Regions from separate parts of the Lentzea sp. CA-135723 genome, predicted to be linked through region 4. Evidence: riboswitches for the same ligand, from Rfam matches in the RefSeq annotation. Region 4 holds a riboswitch; each other region holds the start of a gene.
The links. A riboswitch is a leader RNA that binds a small molecule or an ion and turns the genes downstream of it on or off. The one in region 4 is predicted to bind cobalamin.
Positions count from the first base shown of each region.

Region 1: another riboswitch for cobalamin. It lies ahead of ACQEU1_RS20260 (LPXTG cell wall anchor domain-containing protein); the one in region 4 lies ahead of metE (5-methyltetrahydropteroyltriglutamate--homocysteine S-methyltransferase).
Region 2: another riboswitch for cobalamin. It lies ahead of ACQEU1_RS34885 (putative cobaltochelatase); the one in region 4 lies ahead of metE (5-methyltetrahydropteroyltriglutamate--homocysteine S-methyltransferase).
Region 3: another riboswitch for cobalamin. It lies ahead of cobN (cobaltochelatase subunit CobN); the one in region 4 lies ahead of metE (5-methyltetrahydropteroyltriglutamate--homocysteine S-methyltransferase).

Region 1 covers NZ_JBNJMK010000001.1:4,508,577-4,515,973, reverse strand. The annotation lists gene ACQEU1_RS20275 (terpene synthase family protein) at 1-1,758, shown strand, start outside; gene ACQEU1_RS20270 (FAD-dependent monooxygenase) at 1,832-2,920, shown strand; gene ACQEU1_RS20265 (DUF6461 domain-containing protein) at 2,914-4,464, opposite strand; adenosylcobalamin-variant (AdoCbl-variant) riboswitch at 4,564-4,635, shown strand; gene ACQEU1_RS20260 (LPXTG cell wall anchor domain-containing protein) at 4,683-5,870, shown strand; gene ACQEU1_RS20255 (hypothetical protein) at 5,870-6,283, shown strand; gene ACQEU1_RS20250 (hypothetical protein) at 6,280-7,044, shown strand; gene ACQEU1_RS20245 (CbiQ family ECF transporter T component) at 7,121-7,397, shown strand, end outside.
Region 2 covers NZ_JBNJMK010000001.1:7,433,119-7,440,515, forward strand. The annotation lists gene ACQEU1_RS34875 (hypothetical protein) at 1-411, shown strand, start outside; gene ACQEU1_RS34880 (threonine aldolase family protein) at 434-1,393, shown strand; cobalamin riboswitch at 1,422-1,555, shown strand; gene ACQEU1_RS34885 (putative cobaltochelatase) at 1,592-3,499, shown strand; gene cobO (cob(I)yrinic acid a,c-diamide adenosyltransferase) at 3,513-4,127, shown strand; gene ACQEU1_RS34895 (cobyrinate a,c-diamide synthase) at 4,594-6,006, shown strand; gene ACQEU1_RS34900 (cobalt-precorrin-4/precorrin-4 C(11)-methyltransferase) at 6,003-7,031, shown strand; gene ACQEU1_RS34905 (hypothetical protein) at 7,031-7,397, shown strand, end outside.
Region 3 covers NZ_JBNJMK010000002.1:567,710-575,106, forward strand. The annotation lists gene cobM (precorrin-4 C(11)-methyltransferase) at 1-602, shown strand, start outside; gene ACQEU1_RS38710 (cobalt-precorrin-6A reductase) at 599-1,345, shown strand; gene ACQEU1_RS38715 (precorrin-2 C(20)-methyltransferase) at 1,317-2,768, opposite strand; gene ACQEU1_RS38720 (precorrin-8X methylmutase) at 2,765-3,385, opposite strand; gene ACQEU1_RS38725 (hypothetical protein) at 3,382-4,437, opposite strand; cobalamin riboswitch at 4,446-4,580, shown strand; gene cobN (cobaltochelatase subunit CobN) at 4,616-7,397, shown strand, end outside.
Region 4 covers NZ_JBNJMK010000001.1:2,444,489-2,451,885, reverse strand. The annotation lists gene ACQEU1_RS10125 (NPP1 family protein) at 1-186, opposite strand, end outside; gene metE (5-methyltetrahydropteroyltriglutamate--homocysteine S-methyltransferase) at 347-2,572, opposite strand; cobalamin riboswitch at 2,680-2,885, opposite strand; gene ACQEU1_RS10115 (TetR/AcrR family transcriptional regulator) at 2,884-3,453, opposite strand; gene ACQEU1_RS10110 (enoyl-CoA hydratase/isomerase family protein) at 3,527-4,264, shown strand; gene ACQEU1_RS10105 (AMP-binding protein) at 4,257-5,633, shown strand; gene ACQEU1_RS10100 (acyl-CoA thioesterase) at 5,630-6,019, shown strand; gene ACQEU1_RS10095 (amidohydrolase) at 6,016-7,397, shown strand, end outside.

The DNA.
Region 1 (7,397 bases), 2.1 Mb from region 4:
GAGAACCCCGTCGAGAAGGGCCTCGCGGACCTCTGGCGCCGCACGGTCGGCAGGCACTCGCTCGACTGGCGCGAGCGGTTCGCCGCCAACACGAAGCACCTGCTGGACGAGTCGATGTGGGAGCTGCACAACATCAGCTCGAAGCGCCTCGCCAACCCCGTCGAGTACGTCGAGATGCGGCGCAAGGTCGGCGGCGCGCCGTGGAGCGCGAACCTCGTCGAGCACGCGGTGGGCCTCGAGGTGCCGGCCTCGATCGCCGGCTCACGGCCGATCGGGGTACTCCGCGACACCTTCAGCGACGCCGTGCACCTGCGCAACGACCTGTTCTCCTACGAACGCGAGGTGTGCGACGAGGGCGAGCTGTCCAACGGCGTGCTGGTGTTCGAGAAGTTCCTCGGCCTGCCCACCCAGCAGGCCGCGGACGCCGTCAACGACCTGCTGACGTCCCGGCTGCACCAGTTCGAGCACACGGCGCTCACGGAGGTGCCTCTGCTGCTCGACGAGCGCGCGATCGACCCCATCGGGCGCGCGGCCGTGCTCGGCTACGTGAAGGGACTGCAGGACTGGCAGGCGGGCGGGCACGAGTGGCACCTCCGGTCGTCCCGCTACATGAACGCCGCCCCTCGGCCGCAGCCCGGCGTGCCCGGGTCGTTCGCGAGGACGTTGCCGCAACGGCTGAAGCAGTTCTCCAGCACGCCGAAGGTCGTCGAGCCGTACACGGTGCCCCGCTTCGAGGTGCCGTTCCCGCTGACCCTCGCGCCACACCTCGACCAGGCCCGCGACGAGGTCGTGGCGTGGGCCGTCGAACACGGCATGACCAGCGAGGGCGTCTGGACCGAGGCCAAGATCCGCGGGTACGACTTCCCGTTGTGCTCGGCGGGCATCGACCCGGACGCGACGCCGCAGGAGCTGTTCCTGTCCGGCTGCTGGCTCACCTGGGGCACGTACGCCGACGACGTCTACCCCCTCTGGTACGGCACCAGCCGCAACCTCGCCGGCGTGAAAGCGCAGACGGCGCGGTTGAAGGCCTGCATGCCGCTGGACCTGGTGCCCGTCGTCGTTCCCGCGAACGCGATGGAGCTGTCTCTCGCCGATCTCTGGCAGCGGACCGCGGGCCCGATGACCTCGGGGTTCCGGGCCACGTTCCGCGAGACCGTCGACGCGATGCTCGACGCGTGGGTGTGGGAAGTGATCAACATGCACTTCAACCGCATCCCCGATCCGATCGACTACGTGGAAATGCGGCGCAGCACGTTCGGTTCCGAGCTGACGACCTCGCTGTCGCGCTTCTCGCATTCCGCGACGGTGCCGGCGGAGCTGTGGGAGACGCGGGTCGTGCAGACCGCGGAACGGTCGGCGATGGATTACTGCACCATGCTGAACGACGTCTTCTCCTACTCGAAGGAGATTCAGCACGAGGGCGAAGTGCACAACATCGTGAGGGTGGTCGAGAACTTCCTCGGCGTTCCCCAGGCACGGGCTTTCGAGATCACCTACGCGTTGATGGACGCCCGGCTGGACCAGTTCGTCAGGTCCGTGGAGATCGACCTGCCGCGGCTGTTCGACGATCTTCGGCTCGACCCGGCGGCGCGGTCGGGGCTGACCCGGTACGCCGACGAGCTGAAGGACTGGATCGTCGGGATCATCCACTGGCACCAGGAGACCAGCCGCTACGACGACACCGGCGGGCACCCGGTGTTCCACCGGGGACCGTCCGGCCTCGGCACGTCGGCCCTGCGGGTCGCTGTCCACCGCTGACGGCCGATGGTCAGCGGACGGTCAGCGCTGGTCGGCACCTTGTGAGCGCACACCGACTCACAGGGGGAACACCATGAAGAACGTCCTGATCTCCGGCGCCAGCATCGGCGGACCCGCCCTCGCGTACTGGCTGCGCGAGCACGGGTTCGACGTCACCGTGGTCGAGCGGTACCGGGGGATGCGGCCCGGCGGCCAGGCCATCGACGTGCGCGGCCCGGCGCTGGAGGTCGTCGAGCGCATGGGCCTCGGCGACCGGCTGCGGTCGTTCAGCACCAACATGCGCGGCATGAACGTCGTGGGCGCGGACGGCAACGAGCTGTTCAGCTCCACCACGCACACCCTGAGCGGCGGCGACCTGTCGAGCCCCGACGTCGAGCTGCTGCGCGACGACCTCGCCCGGATGCTGTTCGACGCCGCCGAGGGCGTGGAGTACCTGTTCGACGACAGCATCACCTCGATCGACGGCACCCGCGTGACGTTCGAGAAGGCGGCGCCGCGCGACTTCGACGTGATCGTCGGCGCGGACGGCCTGCACTCCAACGTCCGGCGGCTCGCGTTCGGCCCCGAGTCGGACTTCATCACGCACCTCGGCCTGAACCTCGCCGTCTTCACCGCGCCGAACTTCCTCGGCCTCGACCACTGGCAGACGTTCCAGCAGGGCGAGGTCGTCGGTGGCGGCATCATGAGCGCCCGCTCGAACTCGGAATGCCGCGTGTACATGGGTTTCAACGGCGAGGTGGACTTCGACTACCGCGACGTCGACGCCCAGCGCGCGTTGCTGGCCGAGAAGTTCGAGGGTGCCGGCTGGGTGTGGCCGACCGCGGTCAAGCACATGTGGGAGGCGCCGGACTTCCACTTCGACTCGATGAGCCAGATCCGGATGGAGTCGTGGTCCACCGGGCGCGTCGTGCTGCTCGGTGACGCCGGGTACTGCGGGTCGCCGCTGTCCGGGCAGGGCACCAGCATGGCGCTGGTCGGCGCGTACGTGCTCGCCCACGAGCTCGCGCTGAACCCGTCGACCGCGTTCGCCCGCTACGAGGAGATCCTGCGGCCGTACGTGCTCGCGAACCAGGAGATGGCGCTGAAGAACCAGATCAACGGCGGCGCGCCCACGGAGGAGTTCGCCGCCGTCGTCAACAGCCTCAGCCTGCCGAGCTACTGATGCAGCTCCTGGAGCGCCAGGCGGACGTCCGCCTCGGGGATCGCGGTGCCGGTGAACCTCACCGCCGCCGTGATCCCCTTGGAGTCGATGTGCCGCAGGTCCGTGAAGCTGATGTCCCGCAACGCTTCCAGCACCTCGGGGTCGTCACCGAAGTCGGTCTCGCCGATCGCCTCGCACGCGCCCAGCAGGCGGCCGTCGCGGGCGAACGACAACCTCGTGAGCGCGTTGATGTTCCAGAAGTGGCTGGCGGCCTTCCCGTTGCGGGACAGGTGTTCCAGCAGGTGCTCGCCCGATCCCAGGTAGTTGTTGAACTCGATGACCAGCACGCCGCCGCCGATCTCGACCGCGATCGAGTCGTCCTCGAAGTGGTGCGCCACGTCGTCCACGCCGAGCCCGGTGACGATCGTGACGGTGGCGGCCTCGCCGAGCGCGTCCTCCAGCCACCGGAGTTCCTTCTCGGGCCTCGGAATCGGCGGTGGGAGCGGTTCGCCCCGCAGCAGGTGCCCGACGCGGTCGGTCGTCTTGAGCAGCGCCGGTTCCTGGTGCGGCGCCTGCCAGATCGTGAGCTCGTAGTGCTCCTCGTCCTCGTCCCTGCCGTTCGCGCAGACCCTGGCGCGGAACTCTCCCGGCCACGGCGCGGTGTGCCCGTGACCGAGCTTCGCGTCTCCGTCGACCGCGGTGTAGCTGATCTCGACGACCTCGTCCCAGTCCTCCAGGTCCTGCGGCTCCGGCGGTTGCATCAGCGCCCGCACCGACACGTCGACCACGCCCTCCTCGATGCCGGTGCGCACGGCGAACCCGGTCTCGACGGGCGTGGCGAGCCCGGTGGCGCTGAAGTCCGTCGCCTCGCAGGGTTCCTCGGCGAGCACGAACTGGTGGTTCGACACGGTCGCCTTGGTGGGCCAGGACATCCCGATGTACTCACGGCGCCGCTTCTCCAGCAACGCACGGGTGTACGCGTCCGGCATCGGCACGTCCGGGATGATCTCGGCGGTCGCCGCGATGCCGAACCCGATGGCCGCCACCGGGTCCTTCGCGAACGGGGTGCCGACGGCGTTGAGGATCGCCCGCGCCACCACCACGGCCGTGGCCAGGTGGGCCCGGCCGCGCTGGACGACGATCTGTTCCTCGTCGCCGGTGAGGCCGCTCTGGTCGGGCACGGCCGCGCGCACGTGCCGGATGACCAGGTCACTGATGCCGTGGTGCAGCGCCAGCACGAGCCTCGTCGGCGAGGACAGAGCGCTCTGCCCCTCGATGGTCAGGAAGCCGAAGGCGCCGTCGTGCGGTGGTGCAAGGCCGGCGATCGTGTCGGCGGGCGCGACCAGGTCGAGCTTCGCGACCGCGAGTTCCAGCGCGCCCAGCAGCCGTTCGGCGGGCAGGCTCGGGAACCGTTCCAGCGCCTGCTGCACGACCGTGGCACCGGGATGGCCGACGTGCTCGGGTCTGCGGGTGGTGTAGCGGCCGATGAGCGCGGCCGGGTCGGCTGGAATCAAGGTCTCCAGCGACGGCACGGCGTCTTCGATCAGTTTCTGAAAGTCCCCCATGCCCACGATTGTGGTGGTGCGGTGATCAATGGTCCAGCTCACAGCCATTTGACTACGTCTGATCCCTCCCGCACGATCCATGGTTGACAACAGCATCCGCACGCCGCGGGGGAAGCCGGTGCAACTCCGGCACTGACCCGCAACGGTGATAGTCCGACTGCCCGTGGCGTGTGGTGGCTCCAAGGACCCGTCGAGGACAGCGGGCTAGGGGAGGCGCAGTGATCAGGAGATCGGCGTTGGCCGCCGTGGTGGCGGCAGCGCTCGTGGTGACACCGCAGGCGCGGGCGGCGGAGACGCCGTCGGCCGGCACGTGGCTGGCCGCTCAGTTCGTCGGCGGTTCCCACCTGCTCAAGGGGCCTGACCTCGTCGATCCAGGGCTGACCGCGGACGGCGTGTACGCGCTGGCGGCCGCCGGGGTGGGCAGGTCGACGGCCGCGCAGGCGGCGGCGTGGCTCGGGGAGCCCGACCAGATGCTCGCGCTGGTCGGCGACGGTGACGCGGAGTCGTACGTCGGCGGGCTGGTGAAGCTCGCGCTGGTGGCGCAGACGCTCGGCACCGATCCGCACTCCTTCGCGGGCGTCGACCTGCTGGAGCGGCTCGGGCCGTTGCAGGAGGAGTCCGGGCGATTCCGCGACAGGACCGATCCCGAGTGGGACCAGACCAACGCGTTCACGCAGGCGTTGGCGATCATCGTGCTGAAGCGGGCCGGCGAGTCGTTCGAGAAGCCGTTGGCGTACCAGGTCTCCACGCAGTGCCCGGACGGCGGGTTCCCGATCGCGTTCGGGCAGGCGACCTGCAAGTCCGATGTGGACGGTACGGCGATGGTGCTCCAGGCGTTGCTGGCGGCGGGGGAGAAGTCGGCGGCGCCCAAAGCGCTGACGTGGCTCGTCGGGCAGCAGCAGGCCGACGGTGGCTTTCCGGCGGCGACGGCGGGGTCCAACGCCAACAGCACGGGCCTCGCGGTCGGCGCGCTCGTCGCGGGTGAACGCGGTGCCGCCGCGGACAAGGCCGTCGCGTACCTGAAGTCGTTGCAGGTCGGGTGTTCCGGGCCGGACGCGCAACGCGGTGGCGTCGCCTACGACGCGGCCGGGTTCGAGCTGTACCCGGCGATCCGGGCGACCACGCAGGCGATGCTGGGTCTCGCGCGGGTCAGCCTCGCGGACGTGTCGGCGGCGTCCGCCACGCCCGGCGTCCCCGCGATCGACTGCGCTGTCACGCCTCCTTCGTCTTCGGCGCCGCCGGTCTCCCCGGTGCCTGCTCCGGCCGGGCCCGAGGCGCCGGTGGATCCGCCGCTCGCCGTCACCGGGCCCGACCAGGCCGTGCCGCTGACGCTGTTCGGTTCGTTCGCCGTGCTCGCCGGTGCCGCCCTGCTGTTCGTCTCCCGTCGTCGGAAGGTTGGTGCGTGATGCGCCGCATGCTTGCTGTCCTCGCCCTGCTCGCGAGCACGTTAGTCGTCGCGTCCCCGGCCTCCGCCGCCCCGTGCGCGGGCGTCAAGGTCGTGGTGGACTTCGCCGCCCTGGGTGGTGGCGCCCAGACGGGCTGCGCCGCAGGCGACCCGGCGACCGGCCTCGCCGCGCTGACCGGCGCGGGCTTCACCTACTCGTTCGTGCCGCGCCAGCCCGGCTTCGTGTGCCGGATCAACTCGCTGCCGAATCCGTGCACCGCGCCCACGACCAGCGCGTACTGGTCGTACTGGCACGCCACCCCCGGCGACAGCTGGACCTACAGCACCTCGGGCGCCGGCAGCTACGACCCGGCTCCCGGCACGGTCGAGGGCTGGGCGTTCGGCGCCGGCACCGCCCCGAGCACCGCCCCGTGAAACGGTTCTTCCTCGCGCTGGCACTGGTAGCGGCGTTCGCACCGGTGCCGGCGCACGCGGCGGGCTGCGACGGCGTGACCGTCGTCGTGGACTACCGGGGGCTGGGCGGCGGCGTGCAGCAGGGCTGCGCGCCAGGCAGCCCGTCGTCCGGCATCGCCGCACTGACCGCGGCCGGCTTCGGCTACACCTACGCGCAACGGCAGCAGGGTTTCGTCTGCCGCATCAACGGAAAGCCGGGCACGGACTCCGACAAGTGCGTCAACACCCCGCCCGCCACGGCCTACTGGTCGTACTGGCACGCACCGGCCGGCGGCTCGTGGACCTACAGCAACCAGGGGGCGGCGACCTACGTCCCGGCGCGCGGCACCGTGCAGGGGTGGGCGTTCGGAGCCGGCGAACAACCCGGCATCGCCCCGCCGGCCGCACCGGCGCCACCCCCGCCTCCACCACCGGTGCAACAGCCTCCCGCACAACAACCGCCTGCGCAGCAACCGCCGGCGGTGACCACGACCACCGCGCCTTCCACGACAACGTCCGCGACGGCGCCGCCTTCGTCGGTCGCGTCGTCTTCGGCAGCGGTGACAGGGGAGTCGTCGACGTCGGTCGCGGTGGAGACCGTGCGGCCGGTGGAGGAGAAGGCCCTGGAGGAGAAGTCGGGCCTCGGCTGGTCGTGGACGCTGCTGGGTGTGCTGGTGATCGCCGCGCTCGCCGGGGTGGGGCTGGTCGTGGCGCGGCGTCGGCGCGCGGTGGAAGAGGAATGAGGCTGCTGCCCGGCGCGCGGTGGCGGCGTGAGGCTGCTGCCCGTGCGCGGTCGCGATGGTGCGTGGTGAGCGTGGCGTGAGGCTGCACTCCGGCGCCTGGTGGTTGTGGGCCCTCGGCCTCGCCACCGCCGCCAGCCGCACCACCAACCCCTTGCTGCTGGGCCTGGTCCTGGCCGTGGCGGGCGTGGTCGTCGTGACGTGCCGCGCCAACACGCCGTGGGCCGGCACCTACGGCGTGTTCCTCAAGTTCGGCCTGCTGATCATCGGCATCAGGGTGCTCGTGCACGCGCTGCTCGGCGGCGTCACGGGCCCGACCGTCCTGTTCACGCTGCCGCAGGTCCCGCTGCCCGACT
Region 2 (7,397 bases), 5.0 Mb from region 4:
CAGCTGCTCTCGACGGCGTTGCGCCGGGCGTTGCAGGACCGGGACCTGTGGGCGCGGCTGCCGGAGCCGGGCGTCGCGGAGGCGTTCGTCGAGGACGTGCTGCGGACCGAGACGCCCGTCGTGACGTGGCGGCGACTGACCGCGCGTGAGGTCGTTCTGTCCGGTGTGCGCGTTCCCGCCGGTGCGGAGCTCGTGTTGTTGTTGAGCGGTAAGGAGACCGACCCGCGCCATCTGGCGTTCGGGTACGGCCGCCACTTCTGCCTCGGCGCCGGCCTGGCGCGCCTGGAGGCCGCCGTGACGTTGCGCACGGTGGCCGCGCACGAACCGTCGTTGCACCTGGTCGGGCCCAGGCCGGAGTGGCTGAACCTGCTGTCGTTCCGCGCGCCGAAGTCGGTGGCTGTGAGCCGCTGAGCTGAGGTTTGATGCTGGGGTGTTGAACCGTCAGCTTTCCGGAGTCCGCAAGAAGACGCTGCTGGAGTCGCTCGGCCCGGTGCCGGACGTCGACCCCGACCGCTACGGCGACGGCGGCCCGGTGGGTGCGCTGGAGGAGCGGGTCGCCGCGTTGCTGGGCACCGAGGCCGCGCTGTTCGTGCCGACCGGGACGATGGCGCAGCAGATCGCGTTGCGCTGCTGGGCGGACCGCACGCACAACCCGATCGTCGCGATGCACCCGCGGGCACATCCGCTGAACCACGAGGACGACGCGCTGACCGCGTTGTCCGGGCTGCGGCCGATCAGGGTGCGCGACGCCGACGTCGGCACCTGCCCCGAGCCGTTCGGGACGCTGCTGCTGGAGGTGCCGGACCGCGAGGCCGGGTTCGTCCTGCCGGCCTGGGAAGAGCTCGTGTCGGTGGTCGAGGCGGCCCGCGAACGGGACGCGGTCGTGCACCTCGACGGCGCGCGGCTGTGGGAGAGCACGTTCGGGCTGGGCAAGCCGCTGCCCGAGATCGCCGGCCTGTTCGACTCGGTCTACGTGTCGTTCTACAAGTCGCTGGAGGGCATCTCGGGTGCGGCGCTCGCGGGCACCCTGGACTTCGTCGAGCAGGCACGGGTCTGGCGGCACCGCTATGGCGGCATGCTGTTCCAGCAGTGGCCCGCCGCGTTGTCCGCGTTGCACGGCCTGGACACGGTGTTGCCTCGCCTCGGTGCGTACGTCGCGCACGCCAAGGTCGTCGCCGCCGCGATGGACCAGCCCGAACCTCACACGCACCAGTTCGCGCTGCACCTGCCCGGCGACCCGGCCCGGCTCAAGGAGCTGAGCGGGACGTTCCTCGGCGGGTTCTGGCAGGACGGGCCGCTCGCCAAGACCGAGGTGACCGTGGCCGAGCCTGCCCTGGAGTGGACGGCGGACGAGGTCAGGGCGGCGTGGACGGAGTTCCTCGGGTCGATCTAGCGACGTCGCTCACCTGGCTGTTGGACCCCGCCATGCGAAATGCGACGATGCCTGGGCTGTGAGGGGAGCGCGAGGAAGCCGGTGTGACTCCGGCGCCGTCCCGCGACTGTGACCGGCTTTGGACGCCGGAAGTCAGGAACTCGTCCCCCTCTTCACCTGACCGCGGGCGTGGACACCCGAGGAAGGACTTCGCCGAGCATGTTCCCGTTTTCGGCTGTCGTCGGCCATGACGACCTCCGGCTCGCCCTGCTGCTCAACGCCGTGCACCCCGGTATCGGCGGCGTGCTCGTCCGAGGTGAGAAGGGGACCGCGAAGTCGACCATCGTGCGCGCCCTGGCCGCGTTGCTGCCCGAGCTCGACGTCTCGGCCGGGTGCCGCTTCGGCTGCGCGCCCGGGACGGTGGACTGCCCCGACGCGCCGCACGACGGGGTGGAGCGGCGGCCCGCGCGGCTGGTCGAACTGCCCGTCGGCGCCACCGAGGACCGGCTGGTCGGGTCGCTCGACCTGGAGAAGGCGCTGACCGAGGGCGTGCGGGCGTTCCAGCCGGGGCTCCTGGCGGCGGCGCACCGGGGCGTGCTGTACGTCGACGAGGTCAACCTGCTGCACGACCACCTGGTCGACCTGCTGCTCGACGCCGCCGCGATGGGGCGCGCCCACGTCGAGCGCGAGGGCGTGTCGGTGTCGCACCCGTCGCAGTTCCTGCTGGTCGGCACGATGAACCCCGAGGAGGGCGAGCTGCGGCCGCAGCTGCTCGACCGGTTCGGGCTGACCGTGGCGGTGAAGGCCGCGCGGGACGTCGCCGTGCGCACCGAGGTGATCCGCCGCCGGCTCGCCTACGAGGCCGACCCGGCCGGGTTCGCGTCGAAGTGGGCGGACGAGGACCTGGCGTTGAAGCAGCAGATCACCGACGCCCGGTCGCGGCTGGCCGGAGTGTCCCTTCCGGACGGTGAGCTGCGCAGGATCGCCGCCGTCTGCGCCGCTTTCGAGGTCGACGGCATGCGCGCGGACCTCGTGGTCGCCCGTGCCGCGGTCGCCCACGCCGCGTGGCGGGGCGCCGACGCCGTCGAGGAGACCGACGTCGAGACCGCCGTCCGGCTCGCGCTGCCGCACCGGCGGCGGCGCGACCCGTTCGACGAGCCCGGCATCGAGGAGCAGCAGCTCGAGGACGCCATGAAGCAGGCGGCCGAGCACGCCGAGGAGCCGACTGACGAGGGTCCGGACGACGACGGCCCCGGTGGCGGCGAGCTGCCCGAACCGCAGGAAGGCCCCAAGGGCAACGGAAACGCGCCTGCGGACCGTCCGGCACCGGAGCCCTCGCCCGCGTTCAAGGCGCGGCTGCTGGAGGTCCCCGGGGTCGGCGAAGGCGCGCCGGGCAAGCGTTCCCGCGCCCGTGCCCGCACCGGCCGGGTCGTCCGTTCGTCCACAGTGGACGGCAACGGGCTGCACCTGGTCGACACGCTGACGACCGCCGCGCCGCACCAGGCTTCTCGGGGGCGGACTGGGCCTGGACTGCTGCTCACCGCCGCCGACCTGCGCAAGGCCGTGCGCGAGGGCAAGGAGTCGAACCTCGTCCTGTTCGTCGTCGACGCCTCCGGATCGATGGCCGCGCAGAAGCGGATGTCGGCGGTCAGCGGCGCGGTGATCTCGTTGCTGCGCGACGCCTACCAGCGCAGGGACAAGGTGGGCGTGGTGACGTTCCGCGGGCAGACCGCCGAGGTCGCGTTGCCTCCGACGACGTCCGTCGACGCGGCGGCGACCCGGTTGAAGAAGATGCGCACCGGCGGCCGGACCCCTCTCGCCGACGGACTGCTGAAGGCGCACCGCGTGCTGGAGATCGAACGGTTGCGGGACCCGCGCAAGCGCCCCCTGGTCGTGCTGCTGACGGACGGCAGGGCGACCTCGTCCGGCCTCGGCGGCGATCCGACCAAGGACGCGCTGAAGGCCGCCGGGCTGCTGGAGCAGACCGCCGTCGTGGTCGTCGACTGCGAGCAGGGCCACGTGCGCCTCGGCCTGGCGGCGAAGATCGCCGACGCGCTTCAGGGCACCTGCGTGCGGCTCGACCAGCTGTCCGCCGACCACCTCGCCGGCGTCGTCCGGGCCGCGTGAAGGAGAAACCCCAGTGCCCCAAGGACAACCCACCGAGGTCCCGAAGGACGGCCTGACCACCCGGCAGCGCCGCAACCGCCCGTTGCTCATGCTGCACACCGGCGAGATGAAGGGGAAGTCGACGTCGGCGTTCGGCATGGCGCTGCGCGGCTGGAACCAGGGCTGGGACATCGGCGTGTTCCAGTTCGTGAAGTCCGCCAAGTGGAAGGTGGGCGAGGAGTCCGCGTTCAAGGCGCTCGGCCGGCTGCACGACGAGACCGGCGAGGGCGGTGCCGTCGAGTGGCACAAGATGGGCGAGGGCTGGTCCTGGACCCGCAAGCAGGGCACCGAGGACGACCACGCCTCCGCCGCGCGGGAGGGCTGGGCGGAGATCGCGCGCCGGCTGGCGTCGGAACGGCACGGGTTCTACGTGCTGGACGAGTTCACCTACCCGCTGCACTGGGGGTGGATCGACGTGGACGAGGTGGTGTCCGCGCTGGTCTCGCGGCCTGGGCACCAGCACGTGGTGATCACCGGGCGGTACGCGCCGCAGAGGTTGGTGGACGCGGCGGACCTCGTGGTGGAGATGACGAAGGTCAAGCACCCGATGGACGCCGGGCAGAAGGGGCAGCGGGGGATCGAGTGGTGAGTGGACCGTTCACGGGCTTCGTCTCCGGGCAGTCGGGGGACCGGGTGGCGAGTGGACCGTTCACGCGCCTCCTCGCCTTCGGGCAGCGGGCGGACCGGGTGGTGAGTGGACCGTTCAGGGCTTTCGCTTCCGGCCAGTTGGCGGACCAGGCGGTGAATGGACCGCTCACGCGCCCCCTGGCCTTCGGGCAGTCGGGAGACCGGGGGGTGAGTGGACCGTTCAGGGCCTTCGCTTCCGGACAACTGGCCAGCCGGGTGGTGAACGGACCGTTCACGGCCTCTGCTTCCGAGCAACTGGCTGGCCGCGTGACGAACGGACCGTTCACCGGTGCCCTCGCTTGCGGGCAGCCGAGGGATCGGGTGGTGAGTGGACCGTTCACAGCCGTCGCTTCCGGGCAGTCGGCGGATCGCTTGGTGAGTGGACCGTTCACGCGCGCCCTCGCCTTCGGGCAGCGGGGTGCGCGGTGGTGAACCGGCTCGTCATCGCCGCCCCGGCCTCCGGCAGCGGCAAGACCACCGTCGCCACCGGCCTGATGGCCGCGTTGCGCCGCACCGGTTCGCGGGTCGCGCCGTTCAAGGTCGGCCCCGACTACATCGACCCCGGCTACCACTCGCTCGCCACCGGCAAGCCCGGCCGCAACCTCGACCCGGTCATGGTCAGCGAACACCGGATCCCCGGCCTCTTCGCACACGGCGCCAAGGGGTCCGACATCGCCGTGGTCGAGGGCGTCATGGGCCTCTTCGACGGCCGCATCGACACCGCCGGCATCGGCTCCACCGCGCACGTCGCCAAGCTGATCAACGCACCCGTGCTGTTCGTCGTGGACGCGCGCGGGCAGAGCCGGTCGCTGGCCGCGTTGCTGCACGGGTTCCGCGGCTACGACCCGACGGTCCGGCTCGGCGGCGTGATCCTCAACCAGGTCGGGTCGGAACGGCACGAGCAGGTGCTGCGGTCGGCGTGCGACGAGGTGGGGCTCGACGTGCTCGGGGTGCTGCCGCGCGATCCGCAGTTCTCCTTGCCCTCACGGCACTTGGGGCTCGTGACGGCGGCCGAGCACGGTGCCGAGGCCGTCGCCGCCGTGGACGCGATCGCCGCCGCCGTGGCCAAGCACGTGGATCTCGACGCGGTGCGCAGGCTCGCGTCGTCGGTGCCCGCGATGGCCGTGGCGCAGTGGGAACCGGAGGTCTCCCGGGTCGCCGGCGAACCGGTGGTCGCGGTCGCGGGTGGGGCGGCGTTCACGTTCGGCTACGCCGAGCACGTCGAGGTGCTGAAGGCGGCGGGTGCGGCGGTCGCGGTCCTGGACCCGCTGCACGACGAGGACCTGCCGGAGGGCACGGCCGGGCTGGTGTTGCCGGGCGGATTTCCTGAACAGCACGCGGAAGCCCTGTCGGCCAACGCGAAGTTGCGCGCGGCGGTCGCTCGGTTCGCTCGATCGGGTGCGCCGGTGCACGCCGAGTGCGGAGGGTTGCTGTACCTCGCGCGGTCGCTCGACGGGCACCCGATGTGCGGCGTGCTCGACGCCGAGGGGTTCATGACGCCCAAGTTGACCTTGGGCTATCGGGACGCGGTGGCGTCCGCGAGTTCGCCGCTGCACACCCCTGGCAGCCGCGTGACCGGCCACGAGTTCCACCGCACGCAGCTGTCCACACCGCACTCGGACCCGCCCGCGTGGCATTGGCGCGGCGTCGACTCGCGGCCCGTCGCGGAGGGTTTCGTGGTGGGTGGCGTGCACGCGTCGTACCTCCACACGCACCCGGCGGGCGATCCGGAAGCGGTAGCCCGGTTCGTGCGGGCCTGCCACCCGTTCGTGGCCGGAGTGGCAGACGGTACGGTCACCGTCCAAGCCTCTCTCCCCAAACCCCCTGTGGAGCTGTCGTGACGACGACCGGTCGGGTCTCCTTCGTCGGCGCCGGTCCCGGTGCCGCCGACCTCATCACCCTCCGCGGCGCGCGCCGCATCGCGGAGGCCGACGTCGTCATCTGGGCCCCGAGCGCGGTGGACGTCGAGTGCGTCCGCGAGCACGCGCGCGCCGACGCCGACCTGGTCGACTTCTCGCGCGTGACGCAGGAGGAGATCACCGACCTGTACCGCCGCGCCGCCGCGTCGCGCCAGGTCGTCGTGCGCCTGCACGCGGGTGACGCCGCGACCGGCGGTGGCGTGCAGGACCAGCACGACCTGTGCGTCCGCCTCGGCCTCGAGGTCGAGGTGGTGCCGGGCGTGTCCGTCGTCGCCGCGGCGGCCGCCAAGATCGGCCGCGAGCTCACCACGACCGAGGCGTCCTCGACGGTGCTGATCTCGCCGGAGAGCAGCGAGCGCGTCCAGGAGTTCGCGGCGCTGCAGACCACGATGGCCGCGACGGTCTCGGGTGCGCGCACCGGCCAGTTCGTGGAGAAGCTGCTGGCGGGCGGCTACACCGAGGACACCCCGGTCGTCGTCGCGTACAAGGTGAGCCAGGCCGACGAGGTCGTCGTGCACACCACGGTCGGCGCGCTGGAGTCGGTCGTGAAGCAGCACAAGCTGTACCGCCCCACGCTCTTCCTGGTCGGCGCGGCCGTGAAGGCCCCGACCCGCCGCGTCTCGGCCACCGCCACCGCGTCCGCCGACGAACCGCTGCGCGCCGCCCGCCCGACCCGCTGGTCCCGCCGAGCCGCCTCGCGCATCGCGACGCGCACCGACGAGCCGATCCCCGCGGCCGCTCCTGCTGCCGCTCCCGCCGAGTCGAACCCGGCGTGGACGGCGGTCGAGGAAATACAGCAGTCCGTCCGCAAGCCCGTCGAGGAACCGGCCCCGAAGCCGAAGCTGGTCGTCGTCGCGGCCGACAAGCCGAAGCCGCCGACCGTCAACGCCTCCACGGCCACGCCCCGCAAGAGGCAGGCCCGCAAGGCCAGGCGGTCAGCTGACTGATGTCGCTCGAACAGCTGCAGAAGGCAGCCGCCCGCCCCGCCGAGGTCGTCGACGCGGCGGACGGCCTCCGCCCAGCGCTCAACGTGTGCCGGGCCCACTCCACCGTCATCGTGAAACTGGCCGACGGCATCGGCCCGGCCGAGATCGGCGCGGGCCTCGCGGGCTGGCGCAGGACCCTGACCGTGCAGGACGGCGACGACCTGATCCCGATCGACCCGCGCGACGCCGTCACCCGCCGCTGGACCGCCCCCACCGCCGTGCTGTGCCTGGCGGACAACGAGTTCCTCCAGTCCCGCGACGGCTGGGCACTCCCCGACGACTCCTTCGCCACCCGAACCCACGTGCTCGGCGCCGAGGTCCGCGCCT
Region 3 (7,397 bases), on a different contig from region 4:
CGGGCGCGCGCAGGGTCGACACGGCCGAGCTGACCCTGGACGAGATCGTCGCCGAACTGGTCGCGGCCGCCGAGGCCGGGCTCGACGTGGCGCGGCTGCACTCCGGCGATCCGGCGGTGTTCAGCGCGATGGCAGAGCAGATGCGCCGGTTGGACGCGTTGGGCATCGAGTACGACGTCACGCCGGGGGTGCCCGCCTTCGCCGCCGCCGCGGCGTCGTTGCAGCGCGAACTCACCGTGCCCGGCGTGGGACAGACGGTGATCCTGACGCGCACCTCGCAGCGCGCCACGCCGATGCCCGAGGGCGAGGACCTGGACACGCTGGGGCGCAGTCGCGCGACGCTCGTGCTGCACCTGGCCGTGCAGCGGATCTCGGACGTCGTCGCCGAGCTCGTGCCGAACTACGGCCGGGACTGCCCGGTGGCGGTCGTGGCGTACGCGTCGCGTGCCGACGAAGTGGTGTTGCGCGGGACGTTGGACGACATCGCGGCGCAGGTCGCGGCGGCCGGGATCAAGCGGACCGCGGTGATCATCGTGGGACGGGTGCTGGGGGCGACGCAGTTCCCGGACAGCCACCTGTACTCGGCCACCCGCGTTCGATGATCCTCGTCCTCGGTGGCACGGGGGAGGCGCGGGACCTCGCGCGGCGGCTGGTGGCCGGTGCGGTCGAGGAGGGCGGGTCTGTCGTTCCGCGCCGCCGGGTCGTCTCGTCGCTGGCCGGGCGGGTCAGCAGTCCCGCCCTCCCCGCGGGCGAGGTGCGCATCGGCGGGTTCGGCGGTGTCGACGGGCTCGCGCAGTGGTTGCGGGACAACGATGTCAGGGCCGTGATCGACGCGACGCACCCGTTCGCGCGGCGGATCACCCAGAACGCCTTCGAGGCCTGTCAGCAGGTCGGCGTGCCGTTGCTGGTCCTGCGGCGGCCCGGTTTCGAGCCCAGGCCCGGCTGGACGTGGGTGGACAGCGTCGCCGAGGCCGCGCGGTCGTTGCCGGGGGAGCGGGTGTTCCTGACGACCGGGCGGCAGGACCTGGCGGAGTTCGCCGGGTGCCCGCAGTGGTTCCTGGCGCGGATGGTCGAGCCGCCGGAACCGCCGCTGCCGCACCGGATCGAGGTGCTGCTCGCGCGCGGTCCGTTCACCGTGGACGGTGAGCTGGAGCTGATGCGGTCGCGGGCGGTCGACGTGCTCGTCACCAAGGACAGCGGCGGGCCGATGACGTCGGCCAAGCTCGACGCCGCCGAGCAGCTCGGGATTCCGGTAGTGGTCGTGCGCAGGCCACCGCTCCCGCCGGCGGAAGTGGTGGCCTCCGTGGACGACGCCGTCAGCTGGTCGGGTACCGCCGGGGTGTGAACACGACGCCCTCAGGAGTCACGACCGTCTGGGACGAGCCGATGATCAGCAGGCAGCGCATGTCGATCGTGGTCGGGTCCAGGGTGCCGAGCGTGAGGACGCGGATCTCCTCCTCCAGGCCGCCGACGTCACGTCCGACGACGACCGGGGTCTCCGGTGCGCGGTGCCGGAGCAGCAGGTCGCGCATGTCCGCCACCTGATGGGTGCGGGCCTTGGACGCCGGGTTGTAGATCGCGATCACCAGATCTGCCTTGGCGGTGGCTTCGAGCCGTTCGGCGATGACGTCCCACGGCTTGAGGCGGTCGCTCAGCGAGATCACCGCGTAGTCGTGGCCGAGCGGCGCGCCCGCCTTGGCGGCCACGGCGTTCGCGGCCGTGACGCCGGGGAGGACGCGCACCGGCACGTCGCCGGTCTCCGCCGCCACTTCGAGGACCGCCGTGGCCATCGCGAAGACGCCGGGGTCGCCGGAGGAGATCACCGCGACGCGCGCGCCCTTGCGGGCGAGGTCCAGCGCGAAGGCGGCGCGTTCGGACTCGACCTGGTTGTGCGAGGAGTGCTTCTTCTGACCGGGGCGTGCCGGCACCCGGTCGAGGTAGGTGCTGTACCCGACCAGCTCGTCGGCGGCCTCCAGCTCCTGGCGGGCCTCCGGGGTGAGCCACGCGCGGTCGCCGGGGCCGAGACCGATGACGACGACCTCGCCCCTGGGCTTGGCGGGCTTCGACCGGCTCGGCAGCAGGGCGAGCGAGAAGTACGGCACCTCGCCGGGGTCGACGTCGGCCAGCGGCGACATCTTCTGCCTGCCGGTGGTGGCGCGCTCGACGTACCAGGCGCCGTCGAGCCGGCCGGACGCTTCGAGCGCGCTGCGGACGTTGCCGAAAGTGCGGCCCAGCTTGAGGATCGCCGCGCAGTCGGTGTCGGCGAGGCGGCTCGCCAGTTCGGCGGGCGGGAGGGTGCCGGGCAGGATCGTGAGCACCTCGTCGCGTTCGACGAGCGGGGTGCCGAGGACCGCGGACGCGCCGCTCACCGACGTGACGCCGGGAACGACCTCCCACTCGTAGCGGTCTTGGAGGCGTTTGTGCATGTGCATGTAGGAGCCGTAGAAGAACGGGTCTCCCGCGGCGAGCACGACGACCGTGCGGCCCGCGTCGAGGTGCGCGGCCAGCTTGGCGGCGGCCTCCTCGTAGAACGAGTCGATCTCGCCCTGGTAGTCGTCGGTGTCCTCGGTGGTGACCGGGTAGACGAGCTGTTCCATGATCTGGCCGTCGCGGAAGTACGGCGCCGCAATGGTTTTCGCGACGGACCTGCCGTGCCGCGCGCTGTGGAACGCCACCACGTCGGCCTCGCTGATGAGCCGCGCGGCCTTGACCGTCACGAGTTCGGGGTCACCGGGACCCAGGCCGACGCCGTAAAGTTTGCCCGTCACTCTTCCTCGCTCGCGATCGCGTTGATGGCCGCCGCCGTCATGGCACTGCCGCCGCGCCGTCCGCGCACCACGAGGTGCTCCAGATCCGTTGCGGCCAAAGCTTCCTTGGACTCCGCGGCCCCGATGAACCCGACCGGGATGCCGAGGATCGCGGCGGGCCGCGGCGCCCCGGCGGCGATGAGGTCGAGGAGGTGGAACAACGCCGTGGGCGCGTTGCCGATCGCGATCACCGCACCGCCGAACCGGTCCTGCAGGAGCTCGAGGGCGGCGGCGCTGCGCGTGTTGCCGATGGCCTTGGCCAGTCCGGGTGTTCGCGGGTCCTGCAGGAAGCAAAGGACTTCGTTGTCCTGCGGCAGCCGGCGGCGGGTCACGCCGGACGCGACCATGTTGGCGTCGCACAGGATCGGCGCACCGCTGCGCAGGGCCGCGCGCGCGTCGCGGACGACGTTCGGGGAGAACGCGACGTCGGCGGGCAGGTCGGTCATGCCGCACGCGTGGATCATGCGGACGACGACCTTCGCGACGTCGTCGGGGAACCCGGTGAGGTCCGACTCCGCGCGGATGGTGGCGAAGGACTGGCGGTAGATCTCCGCCCCGTCCTTGATGTACTGCGTCAACGGATCTCCTCGTAGCCGTCGCCGGTCGCGACGAACTCGATCACTTCGCCCGCCGGGCGGCCGCAGCGGCGGGCACAGCCCGACCAGTGCACAGCGCCAGGACTGTCGGACCTGCTCCCTAGAATCGAAATTGGGGGTACCCGGCCTGGCCCGTGTGTGTGGTGGGGCATGTTGAGCCAGGCGCGTGCATCGGCGCGTACGTCGGAGAGCGACTTGGCGCAGCCGGGGCGGCCGGTGCAGGCGCTGACGCCGTGCCAGGGGGAGCGCGGGTCGGTGATGAGGCCGGTGGTGTCGGTGCCGGCCGGCACGACCAGGCTGCGCCACGGGGTCAGGCGCAGGGCGACGCCGGGGAGTTGCTCAGCGTCGAGGCGGCCGAGTGGAACGCCTGGGGTCAACGGTGAAGGTGCGACAGGAGTCACAGCCGGGGTGACGCGCGGGGCGTCGGAAATGCCGAAGTGGGCGGTGATCTTTCGCACACCGTCGTCCACTTCGGACAGGCGCCAGGCCGTGCCGCGCACCTGCTGGAAGAGGCGGGCGGCGGACAGGAGGGCGTCGACGGGGTCGGTGACGCGAACGCCCGTGTCGGCGCCGGCGAGAAGCAGCACGAAGCCGCCGGACGGCTCGTTGACCAGCCCGAAGTCACCGCCGAGCCCGCTCACCGCGGCACCTGCCGTCACCAGGAAGCGCCCCGGCAGCCCGGCCAGCGAGGCGTCCGCGCACAGCGTCTCGTCGATCTCGTCGACCAGCGCCTGGTTGTCCTCCAGCGGCGCCGCGATGATGTTGCGCATCCGCTCGTGCGTCGCCGACGGCAGCAGCCCCGCCGCGGCCAGCCGCGCACCCAGTTCCACGCCGTCCGACAGGCCTCTGATCTGGAGGTTCGCCCGCGAGGTCAGCTCCACCGCGCCGGACCCGAGCTCCAGAGCCGCACCTCGCACGACGTCCCACTGAGCAGCGGAGAGGGTGCCGCCCGGCACCCGGATGCGCGCCAGCCCACCGTCAGCCGCCTGATGCAGCTCGACGGCGCCGGGGCAGGCATCCGGGTGACTACGCATAGGTCGGACTGTAACCCGCCGGTTAGGGTGAGCCCGAACGACGAAGCGCAGGAGGAAGCCGGTGTGAATCCGGCGCGGTCCCGCCACTGTGACCAGCGCACGACGCTGGGAGTCAGGAACTCCGCTTCGGCCGTCACCCGCAACCTGGGGCGAGGACCCCACGAGGGATGGAGCCTGCGTGATCCTGCTGCTGTCGACCTCCGACACCGACCTGCTGTCGGCGCGTGCGAGCGGTGCCGAGTACCGGCTCGGCAACCCGGCGCGCACCACCGTCGACGACCTTCCCGGGCTCGTGGACGATGTCGAGCTGGTCCTCGTGCGCATCCTCGGTGGCCGCAGGATGTGGGAGGAAGGGCTCGACTGGCTGCTGGCCTGCGGGCTGCCCGTCGTCGTGCTCGGCGGTGAGATGCAGCCCGACGCGGCGCTCATGGAGCTGTCGACGGTGCCCGGTGGCGTGTGTGCGGAGGCGCACCTCTACCTCGCGCACGGCGGCCCGGCGAACCTCACCGAGCTGCACAAGTTCCTCTCCGACACCGTGCTGCTGACCGGCCACGGCTTCGCGGCCCCCGCGGCGACCCCCACGTGGGGTGTGCTGGAACGGGAAGAGACGACGGCCGAAGGCCCCACGGTCGCGGTGCTCTACTACCGCGCGCACCACGTCGCCGGGAACACGGCGTTCGTGCACGCGCTGTGCGACGCCATCGAGGCCAAGGGCGGCAAGGCCCTGCCGGTCTACTGCTCCTCGCTCCGCACCGCCGAACCCGAGCTGCTCGACACGCTCCGCAAGGCCGACGCGCTGGTCGTCACGGTGCTCGCGGCGGGCGGCACGAACCCCGCCAAGGCCTCGGCCGGCGGTGACGACGACGCGTGGGACGTTGGCGCGCTCGCCGCGCTGGACGTGCCGATCCTCCAAGGCCTGTGCCTCACCTCCAGCCGTGAGACGTGGGACGAGAACGACGACGGACTGTCTCCTCTGGACACCGCGACCCAGGTCGCGATCCCGGAGTTCGACGGCCGGATCATCACGGTTCCGTTCTCCTTCAAGGAGATCGACGAGGACGGCCTCACCGTCTACGTCGCCGACCCGGAACGGGCGCTGCGCGTCGCGGGCATCGCGGTGCGGCACGGCAGGCTCCGGCACATCCCCGTCGTCGAACGCAAGATCGTCGTGATGCTGTCGGCGTACCCGACGAAGCACTCGCGCATCGGCAACGCCGTCGGCCTCGACACGCCCGCGTCCACCGTCCGGCTGTTGAAGGCCATGCGGGAGCACGGGTACGACATCGGCGACGAGCTGCCGGGCGTCGACGAGCTCGACGGCGACAAGCTCATCCACGCGTTGATCGCCGCCGGTGGCCAGGACGCCGACTGGCTCACGCAGGAGCAGTTCGAGAGCAACCCGATCCGCATCGCCGCTGCCGACTACCGCGAGTTCTACGAGACGATGCCGGACGACTTCCGCGAGTCGATGCGGGAGCACTGGGGCGAGGCGCCCGGCACGCTCTTCGTCGACCACTCCAAGTCCAAGGACGGCGAGATCGTGCTGGCCGCGCTGCGGTCCGGCAACGTCGCGGTGATCGTGCAGCCGCCGCGCGGGTTCGGCGAGAACCCCATCGCGATCTACCACGACCCCGACTTGCCGCCGTCGCACCACTACCTCGCGGCGTACCGGTGGGTCGAGTCGAACTTCGGCGCGGACGCGGTCGTGCACGTCGGCAAGCACGGCAACCTGGAGTGGTTGCCCGGCAAGACCGTCGGCATGTCGGCGTCCTGCGGCACGGACGCGGCGCTCGGCGACCTGCCGCTGATCTACCCGTTCCTCGTCAACGACCCCGGCGAGGGCACGCAGGCCAAGCGCCGTGCGCACGCCACGCTGGTCGACCACCTCGTGCCGCCGATGGCCCGCGCCGACAGCTACGGCGACATCGCGCGCCTGGAGCAGTTGCTGGACGAGTACGGCAACATCTCCGCGATGGACCCGGCCAAGGTGCCGGCGATCCGCGCGCAGATCTGGACGCTGATCAAGGCCGCCAAGCTCGACCACGACCTCGGCATGGAGGACCGCCCGCACGACGCGGAGTTCGACGAGTTCATCCTGCACGTCGACGGCTGGCTGTGCGAGGTCAAGGACGTGCAGATCCGCGACGGCCTGCACATCCTTGGCGAGGCGCCGACCGGAAGCGTGCGGGTCAACCTCGTGCTCGCCATGTTGCAGGCACGGCAGATGTGGGGCGGTCAGGTCGCCGCGCTGCCGGGCTTGCGGGAAGCGCTCGGGCTCACCACCACGGGCCGCGAAGACGTTGACGCGGTTGAGGAAGAGGCCCGCGCGCTCGTCCAGGCGATGGAGGACGCCGGCTGGGACCGCGCGGCCGCGGCGGGTCTGCACGAGTCGGAGGACGTGCGGAAGATCCTGGAGTTCGCGGCCGTCGAGGTCGTGCCGAGGCTCGCGCGCACCACCGACGAGATGACGAACGTCCTGCACGCGCTGGACGGCGGCTACATCCCGGCAGGCCCCTCCGGTTCTCCGCTGCGCGGCCTGGTGAACGTGCTGCCGACCGGCCGCAACTTCTACTCGGTCGACCCGAAGGCCATCCCGTCGCGGCTCGCGTGGGAGACCGGCCAGGCGATGGCCGACTCGCTGCTCGCCCGCTACCGCGACGAGAACGACGGCGAGTGGCCGCCCTCGGTCGGCCTGTCGGTCTGGGGCACGTCCGCGATGCGCACGTCCGGCGACGACATCGCCGAGGTGTTCTCGCTGCTCGGCGTCCGGCCGGTGTGGGACGACCAGTCGCGGCGCGTCACGAGCCTGGAGGTCGTCCCGCTCGACGAGCTCGACCGCCCGCGCATCGACGTCACGGTCCGGATCTCCGGCTTCTTCCGGGACGCCTTCCCGCACGTCGTGTCCATGTTGGACGATGCCGTGCAGCTCGTCGCCGCACTGGACGAACCGGCCGAGCACA
Region 4 (7,397 bases):
GTTGGGCGAGATCGCCGGCGTGGGGTAGCAGCCGTCGCCGTCGTAGTCGAACGCCGGCTGCCACTTGCCGTCGGCCTCCGCGTAGTTGGCGGGGATGGCCTGGGGCGGGGCGGCGAACGCGACGCCGGGCACCAGTGCGGTGAGCAGCAGGGCACCGGCGAGCGCGGACAGGAGCTTGTTCCTCAACAGAGGCCTCCGGGGATGCAGGGGGAGCGTGAGAGGCTTGCGAGGCAGACGGTGGTATATGAACCACCTTCACGTCTAGGTACTTCGCCAAATCTTTGCCGTACCGGGAAATTCACAGCCCTGGAACGGAATCGATCACGTCCCAGGGCTGCTCAGAGCGTTACCGCAGGTCGGCGCGCACCCGGTTGGCCGCGGCGACCAGGTTCCGCAACGCGGGCTCCACTTCGGCGTAACCACGCGTCTTCAGGCCGCAGTCGGGGTTGATCCACAAACGTTCACCTGGCACGGCCCGGACCGCCTCGGTGATCAGCGCGACGACGTCGTCCTCGGCCGGCACCAGCGGCGAGTGGATGTCGTAGACGCCGGGACCGATGCCGCGCGGGAAGTCCAGGCCCTCCAGGATCTCCATCTTGGACCGGGCCGCCTCGATCGTCGTGACGTCGGCGTCGAGGTCGGAGATCGCGCCGATCACCTCGCCGAACTCCGAGTAGCAGAGGTGCGTGTGGACCTGCGTGCCCGTCGCGGCACCCGCGGTGGCGAGCCGGAACGCGCCGACCGACCACTCCAGGTACGCCGCCTGGTCCTTGTGCCGCAACGGAAGCAGCTCGCGCAACGCCGGTTCGTCGACCTGGATGATCCGGATGCCGGCCGCCTCCAGGTCGCGGATCTCGTCCCGCAACGCCAGCGCGACCTGGGCCGCGGTGTCGGCGAGCGGCTGGTCGTCGCGCACGAACGACCACGCGAGGATCGTGACCGGACCGGTCAGCATGCCCTTGACCGGCTTGGCCGTCAGCGACTGCGCGTAGGTGCTCCACGCGACGGTCATCGGCTCCGGGCGGGAGACGTCGCCGTGGATGATCGGCGGCCGCACGCACCGCGAGCCGTACGACTGGACCCAGCCGAACTCCGTGCCGGTAAAGCCTTCCAGGTGCTCGGCGAAGTACTGGACCATGTCGTTGCGCTCGGGTTCGCCGTGCACCAGCACGTCCAGGCCGATGTCCTCCTGCAGGTCGATCACGCGGGCGATCTCGTCCCGCATCCGCTGCCCGTACTCGTCCTCGGTGATCTCGGCCCTGCGGACCGCGGCACGCGCCCTGCGGATGTCGCCGGTCTGCGGGAACGAGCCGATCGTCGTGGTCGCGAGCGGCGGCAGGCCGAGCCGTTCCTGCTGGGCCGCGGCACGTTCCGGGTACGGCGCGCGGCTGCGGTGTTCTGGCTTGAGCGACTCGACGCGCGCCCGGACGTCGTCGTCGCGGCGCGGCTGCGGGAGGTCGCGCCTGGCCTCGTCGGCCCAGGCGCCGTCGGCGCCGGTGCGCAGGGCCTGGCCCAGCAGCACGATCTCGCGGACCTTCTGCCGCGCGAACGCCAGCCGTGCCCGCACGTCCGGGTCGAGCGTCTCCGCCTCCAAGTCGTACGGCACGTGCAGCAGCGTGGAGGACGACGAGACGACGACCTCGCGCGCGGAACCCAGCAGTGACGCGGCTTTCGCCAGCGCGGCGTGCAGGTCGGCGCGCCAGACGTTGCGGCCGTCGACCAGGCCGGCGACGAGGATCTTGTCGCGCATCGCCGGGACGGTGACCGACGCGTCCGGCGCGCTGACGAGGTCGACGCCGATCGCCTCGACCTGCGACTCCGCCAGGATCCCGAACGCCTCGCCGAGGTCGCCGTAGTAGCCGGTGACCAGCAGCTTCGGCCGTCCCGGCAGGCCACCCAACGTCCGGTAGGCGCGGCGCAGCGCGTCGAGCTCGGCGGGGGAGCGGTCCGCGGCGAACGCCGGTTCGTCGATCTGCACCCACTCGACGCCCTCGACGCGCAACCTGCCGAGCAGCTCGACGTAGGCCTCCACCAGGCCGTCGAGCAACGCGATCGGCTCGAAGCCGGGGACCGTGCTCTTGGCCAGCAGCAGGTAGGTGACCGGGCCGAGCAGCACCGGCCTGGTCGGGACGCCGAGGCCGAGGGCCTCGCGGTACTCGGCGATCGGCTTGTCACCGGCCAGCCGGAACTCGGTGTCCGGGCCCAGTTCCGGCACCAGGTAGTGGTAGTTGGTGTCGAACCACTTGGTCAGTTCGAGTGCCGCAGCGCCGTCCCGGCCGCGGGCCGCCGCGAAGTAGGTGTCCAGTTCGGACAGTCCGAGGTCGCGGAACCGCTGGGGGACGGCGCCGAACAGCTGGGTGGTGTCGAGTACCTGGTCGTAGAACGAGAACGTGTTCGACGGGATCGAGTCCAGTTCGGACAGTTCGGCCCACGTCCGGGCGCGCAGTTCTCGTGCGGTCTGTTCCAGTGCGGCTTCGTCGATCTTGCCGGACCAGTACTGCTCGACGGCGCGCTTGAGCTCGCGCTTCGGGCCGATCCGTGGGTAGCCGAACACGGTGCTGCCGATGGTCACAGGCTCTCTCCTCGCGAGCGTGCGGAAGCACCGGAGTCGCTCGACGCGAGGCAGCACGAAGCCTGCCCGTCAGCCCGCCCGAGAGGCTCCGGAGCAGCGCGCACCGGGTGGCGCGCGCACCTGCGGCAGGTCTTCGGACTCGTGGGCTTGACGCACGTTCCTACCGGCCGTCGCTTCCCAGGTCGTGAGACCCAGTGCTGTGTTGACGGCTTTCGTTCCCACTCACCGCTGCGGGGCAGTCCCGGACTCGCACCGGGTTCCCTTTTGCTCCACCCGGGACGAGCCCGGGTGAACCGCTGGCGAGATCGACACTAGCGGGCCGCGCCCAGCATGCCCAGTGCCATGGAGCCGTACTGGATGGTGAGATCCCTCAACCCCAGCGGGCCGTCCGGCGAGTACCACCGCGACACCCCGCTGCACATCTCCAGCAACGCGAGCCGCGCGACGCTCGGTTCGGTGACCTTCAGCCGTCCGGCCTTGACGCCGTCGGCGATCGCGTCCTGCCACACCTGCTCGTAGCGGTCGCGCAACGCCACGATCTCCGCACGCCGTTCGCCCGTGAGCGCCCGCATCTCGCCGTCCACGACCGCGGTCTCGCGCGGCTTCTCGGCGTGCGCGCGGACGTGCATCTCGACCAGCGAGACGATCCGGGTCGTCTCGTCGGGCTCACCCTCGGCGATCGCTTCGGCCTGGGTGATCAGGTCGGTGAGGCTGGTGCGCATGATGCTGACCAGCAGGTCTTCCTTGGTGCCCATGTAGTGGTAGAGCGTCGCGGACGAGAGCCCGGCGGCCTGGGCGAGGTCGCGGATGCCGGTGCCGTGGAAGCCGCGTTCGGCGAACAACCGCACGGCGGCCTCGCGGACCCGTTCCTCCGTCGTCATCGGCTGCCTCCTCTTGACCGGCTGTTCGGCACGACTCTAGCGTGAGGCCCGATCGATCGATCGAAGGGGAGCGATGACCGTCGACTACGCGTGCCACGAGGGTGTGGCCGTGGTGCGCCTGAACCGTCCGGATCGGCTGAACGCCGTGGTCCCGGCACTGGTGGACGACCTGCTGGCGGCGTTCGCGCGGGCCCGTGCGGAGGCTCGGGTCGTCGTGCTGGCCGGGCGCGGGCGGGCGTTCTGCGCCGGGCACGACCTCAAGGAGCCGGTGCCGGCCGAGACCGTGCCGCAGACGCGGGCCCGGCTGGAACGCATCCAGGACGTGACGCGGGCCGTGCGGGACTTCCCCGGCGTCGTGATCGCGGCGGTGCACGGGTACGCGCTCGGGGCTGGCTGCGAGTTCGCGCTGGGGTGCGACCTGGTGGTGGCGCACGAGGACGCCCAGTTCGGGTTTCCCGAGGTCAGCGTGGGGTTGAGCGTGACCGGCGGGATCTCGGCGTTGCTGCCGCGGATGGTCGGGTTGCCGCGCGCCAAGGAGCTCTTGCTGCTGGGGGAACGGGTTTCGGCCGCGCGTGCGCACGAGCTGGGGCTGGTCAACCGGGTCACGTCCGACCACGAGAAGACGGCGCTGGAACTGGCCGCCGAACTGGCTTCGCGTCCGCCGATCGCGGTGTCACTGGCCAAGCGCGTGCTGGATCTCGGTGCGGACGCGTCGATGGAGGCCGCCCTCGCGACCGAGGTCGATCACGCGATCCTGACCAGCCTGTCCGGGGAGAACGAGGCGCCGCGCGAGGAGTTCGGCCGTGGCTGACCTCATCTCGGCGCTGCGCACGGCCGCGGTCAGGTGGCCGGACAAGATCGCGTGGACGTTCGACCCGGGAAGCTCGTTCACGTTCGCGGAGATCGACGCGCTGTCTAACGGGTACGCGCAGGCGTTGCGGGACAGGGGGATCCGAGCTGGGGACCGGGTCGCGATCGTGCTCCGCAACGTGCCGGAGTTCCCGCTGGTCTGGTTCGCGCTGGTCAAGCTCGGGGCGACGGCCGTGCCGCTGAACGTCAAGTACCGGTCGGCCGACGCCGGGCACGTGCTGCGGACCGCCGAGGTGGCCGCGGTGGTGAGCACCGAGGAGTTCCGGCCGTTGCTCGCCACGCAGGTCGTGCACTACGTCGAGGCGCTGGACCCCGTCGAGGGTTTCGTGCAGGGGCCGGTGTCCGCGCCGGTCAGCCTCCAGTTCACCTCGGGCACCAGCGGGAAACCGAAGGCGTGCGTGCTGTCGCACTCCTACTGGCTGACGCTCGCCGGCAGCCTGGTCGACTACTTCCCGAACCTCTCGTCCGACGACGTGATGCTGACCGCGCAACCGTTCCACTACGTCGACCCGCAGTGGAACGTCGTCGCCGCGTTGCTCGCCGGCGCGCGTCTCGTGGTGCTGGACGGCTTTCACCCGTCGTCGTTCTGGGCGAAGGTGCGCGAGCACGGCGTGACCTACTTCTACTGCCTCGGCGCGATGCCGGCGTTGCTGCTGCGCATGCCGCCGGATCCGTTGGACCGCGAGCATTCCGTGCGGGTCATCGAGGCGTCGGCGATCCCGCCCGCGTTGCACGCCGAGCTGGAGCAACGGTGGGGTGTCGGCTGGTTCGAGGCGTTCGGCATGACCGAGACCGGCGCGGACCTGCGGATCACCGCTGACGACCACGACAGGTTCGTCGGCACCGGCTGTCTCGGCCTGCCCGCCCCGCACCGCGAGGCCAAGATCGTCGACGGCGAGCTGTGGTTGCGCGGCCCCGGGATGATGGACGGCTACCTAGGCCTGCCCTCGCCGTTCGTCGACGGCTGGTTCCGCACCGGCGACCTCGCCAGGATGGAGGACGGCCGCGTCTACCACCTGGGCCGCAGCAAGGACATGATCCGGCGCAGCGGCGAGAACGTGGCGGCGCACGAGGTCGAGGAAGTCCTGATGGCGCACCCCTCCGTGCGTCTCGCGGCCGTGGTCGGCGTGCCGGACGACATCCGCGGTGAGGAGGTGAAGGCGTTCGTGGTCGGGGAGGTCACTGGTCAGGAGCTCGCCGAGTTCTGCGCGGAAAGGCTGGCGTCGTTCAAGGTTCCGCGGTACTGGGAGTTCCGCGAGGATCTACCGCGCACCCCTTCCGAACGCGTCGCCAAGGAGCAGCTGCGGTGAGCTTCCACTTCGAGAGCCCTGTCTACTTCGACGAGCTGGATCTCAACGGCACACTGCACAACTCGCGCTTCGCCCTGCACGTCGAACGCGCCCAGTCGGCGTTGTTCGAGTCGATGGGCTTCGGCTGGTCCACCTACGCCGACCGCGACCCCGACCTGAACTACGTGGTGAAGGAGCTGCACATCGAGTTCAACGCGGCCTTCACCGCCCCCGGCGTGTTACCGGTGGAGATCACCGCGGACCGCATCGGCACCACCAGCGCCCGCTACGGCTTCCGCTGCGGTCGCTACGCCTCCGGCTACCGCGTGATCGTCAAGGTGGGCGCCGACGGCCGTCCCGCGGCGTGGAGCGACTGGTACCGCATGGCCTTCGAAGGGCTCTCATGATCAAGGCAGACCTGCTGCTCACGAACGCCGAGTTCGTGACGCTCGACGGCCCGGCGTCCGCGCTCGCCGTCCTGGGTGACCGGATCGTGGCTCTGGAGGAGGTCCCGGCCCGCGAGGTGGTCGACCTCGGCGGCGCCGTCGTCACGCCGGGCTTCCACGACGCGCACAACCACATGGCGTGGTTCGGCCTCACACTGTCCGAAGTGGACTGCCGGGTGACGAGCCTGGACGCTTTGTACGCGGCGGTGGAGGCCGCGCCGGACGGCGAGTGGGTCGTCGGCTTCGGCTACGACCAGAACAAGTGCGGCGGCCACCCCACCCGCGAAGGCCTGGACCGCGTGGCCCGCGGCCGCAAGGTGTGGATCAAGCACACGTCCGGCCACATGTGCGTGGTCAACACGCCCGTCCTGGCAGCACTGGGCATCGCCGGCCAGACCGTCGAGGTCACCGGCGGAGTGGTGGACACCGAGACCGGCCTGCTGCAGGAGCAGGCCCAGCAGCTGGTGAACCCGCTGGTCCTGCCGTACCCCGTCGACACGCTGGTGGACGCGATCGACCGGGCGGGCCGCGTGTACCTGAGCGAGGGCGTGACGAGCTGCGTCGAGGCGGGCATCGGCGGCGGCTGGATCGGCAAGTCCCCGGTCGAGCTGGAGGCCTACCACCGTGCCCGCGAACAGGGCAGGCTGCACGTCCGGGTCGAGCTCATGGTCGCCGCGGACGCGTTGCACGAGATCACCGAACTGGGCCTCGGCCTGGACCTGGGCCTGCGCACCGGCTTCGGCGACGACTGGCTGCGCATCGGCCCGACCAAGATCTTCTCCGACGGCTCGCTGATCGGCCACACCGCCGCGATGTGCCACGACTTCGCCGACACCCCCGGCAACCACGGTTACCTCCAGGGCGACGCGGAGACGTTGCGAGCGCAGATCATCGCCGCCCACCGAGCAGGCTGGCGCGTCGCCACCCACGCCATCGGCGACGCCGCCATCGACCTGGTCCTCGATGCCTACGACGAAGCCCAGCGGTCGCACCCGCGCCCGGACGTCCGCCACCGCGTCGAACACTTCGGCGTCTCCCGCCCCGACCAGGTGCGGCGCGCCTTCGAGCTGGGCGTGATCCCCGTGCCGCAGGGCCGTTTCGTGAACGAGATCGGCGACGGCATGCTCCGCGCGCTGGGCCCCGGCCGTGCGGCGTGGGCCTACCGCCAGCGTTCCCTGCTCGACGCCGGCCTGGTCGTCCCCGGCAGCTCCGACCGCCCGGTGGTGAGCGGAGCGCCGTTGCTGGGCATGCACGACATGGTCAACCAGCTCACGTCGTCCGGCGCGCCGTTCACCCCGGCCGAAGCCGTCACGGGCCTGGAAGCGTTGCGCGCCTTCAC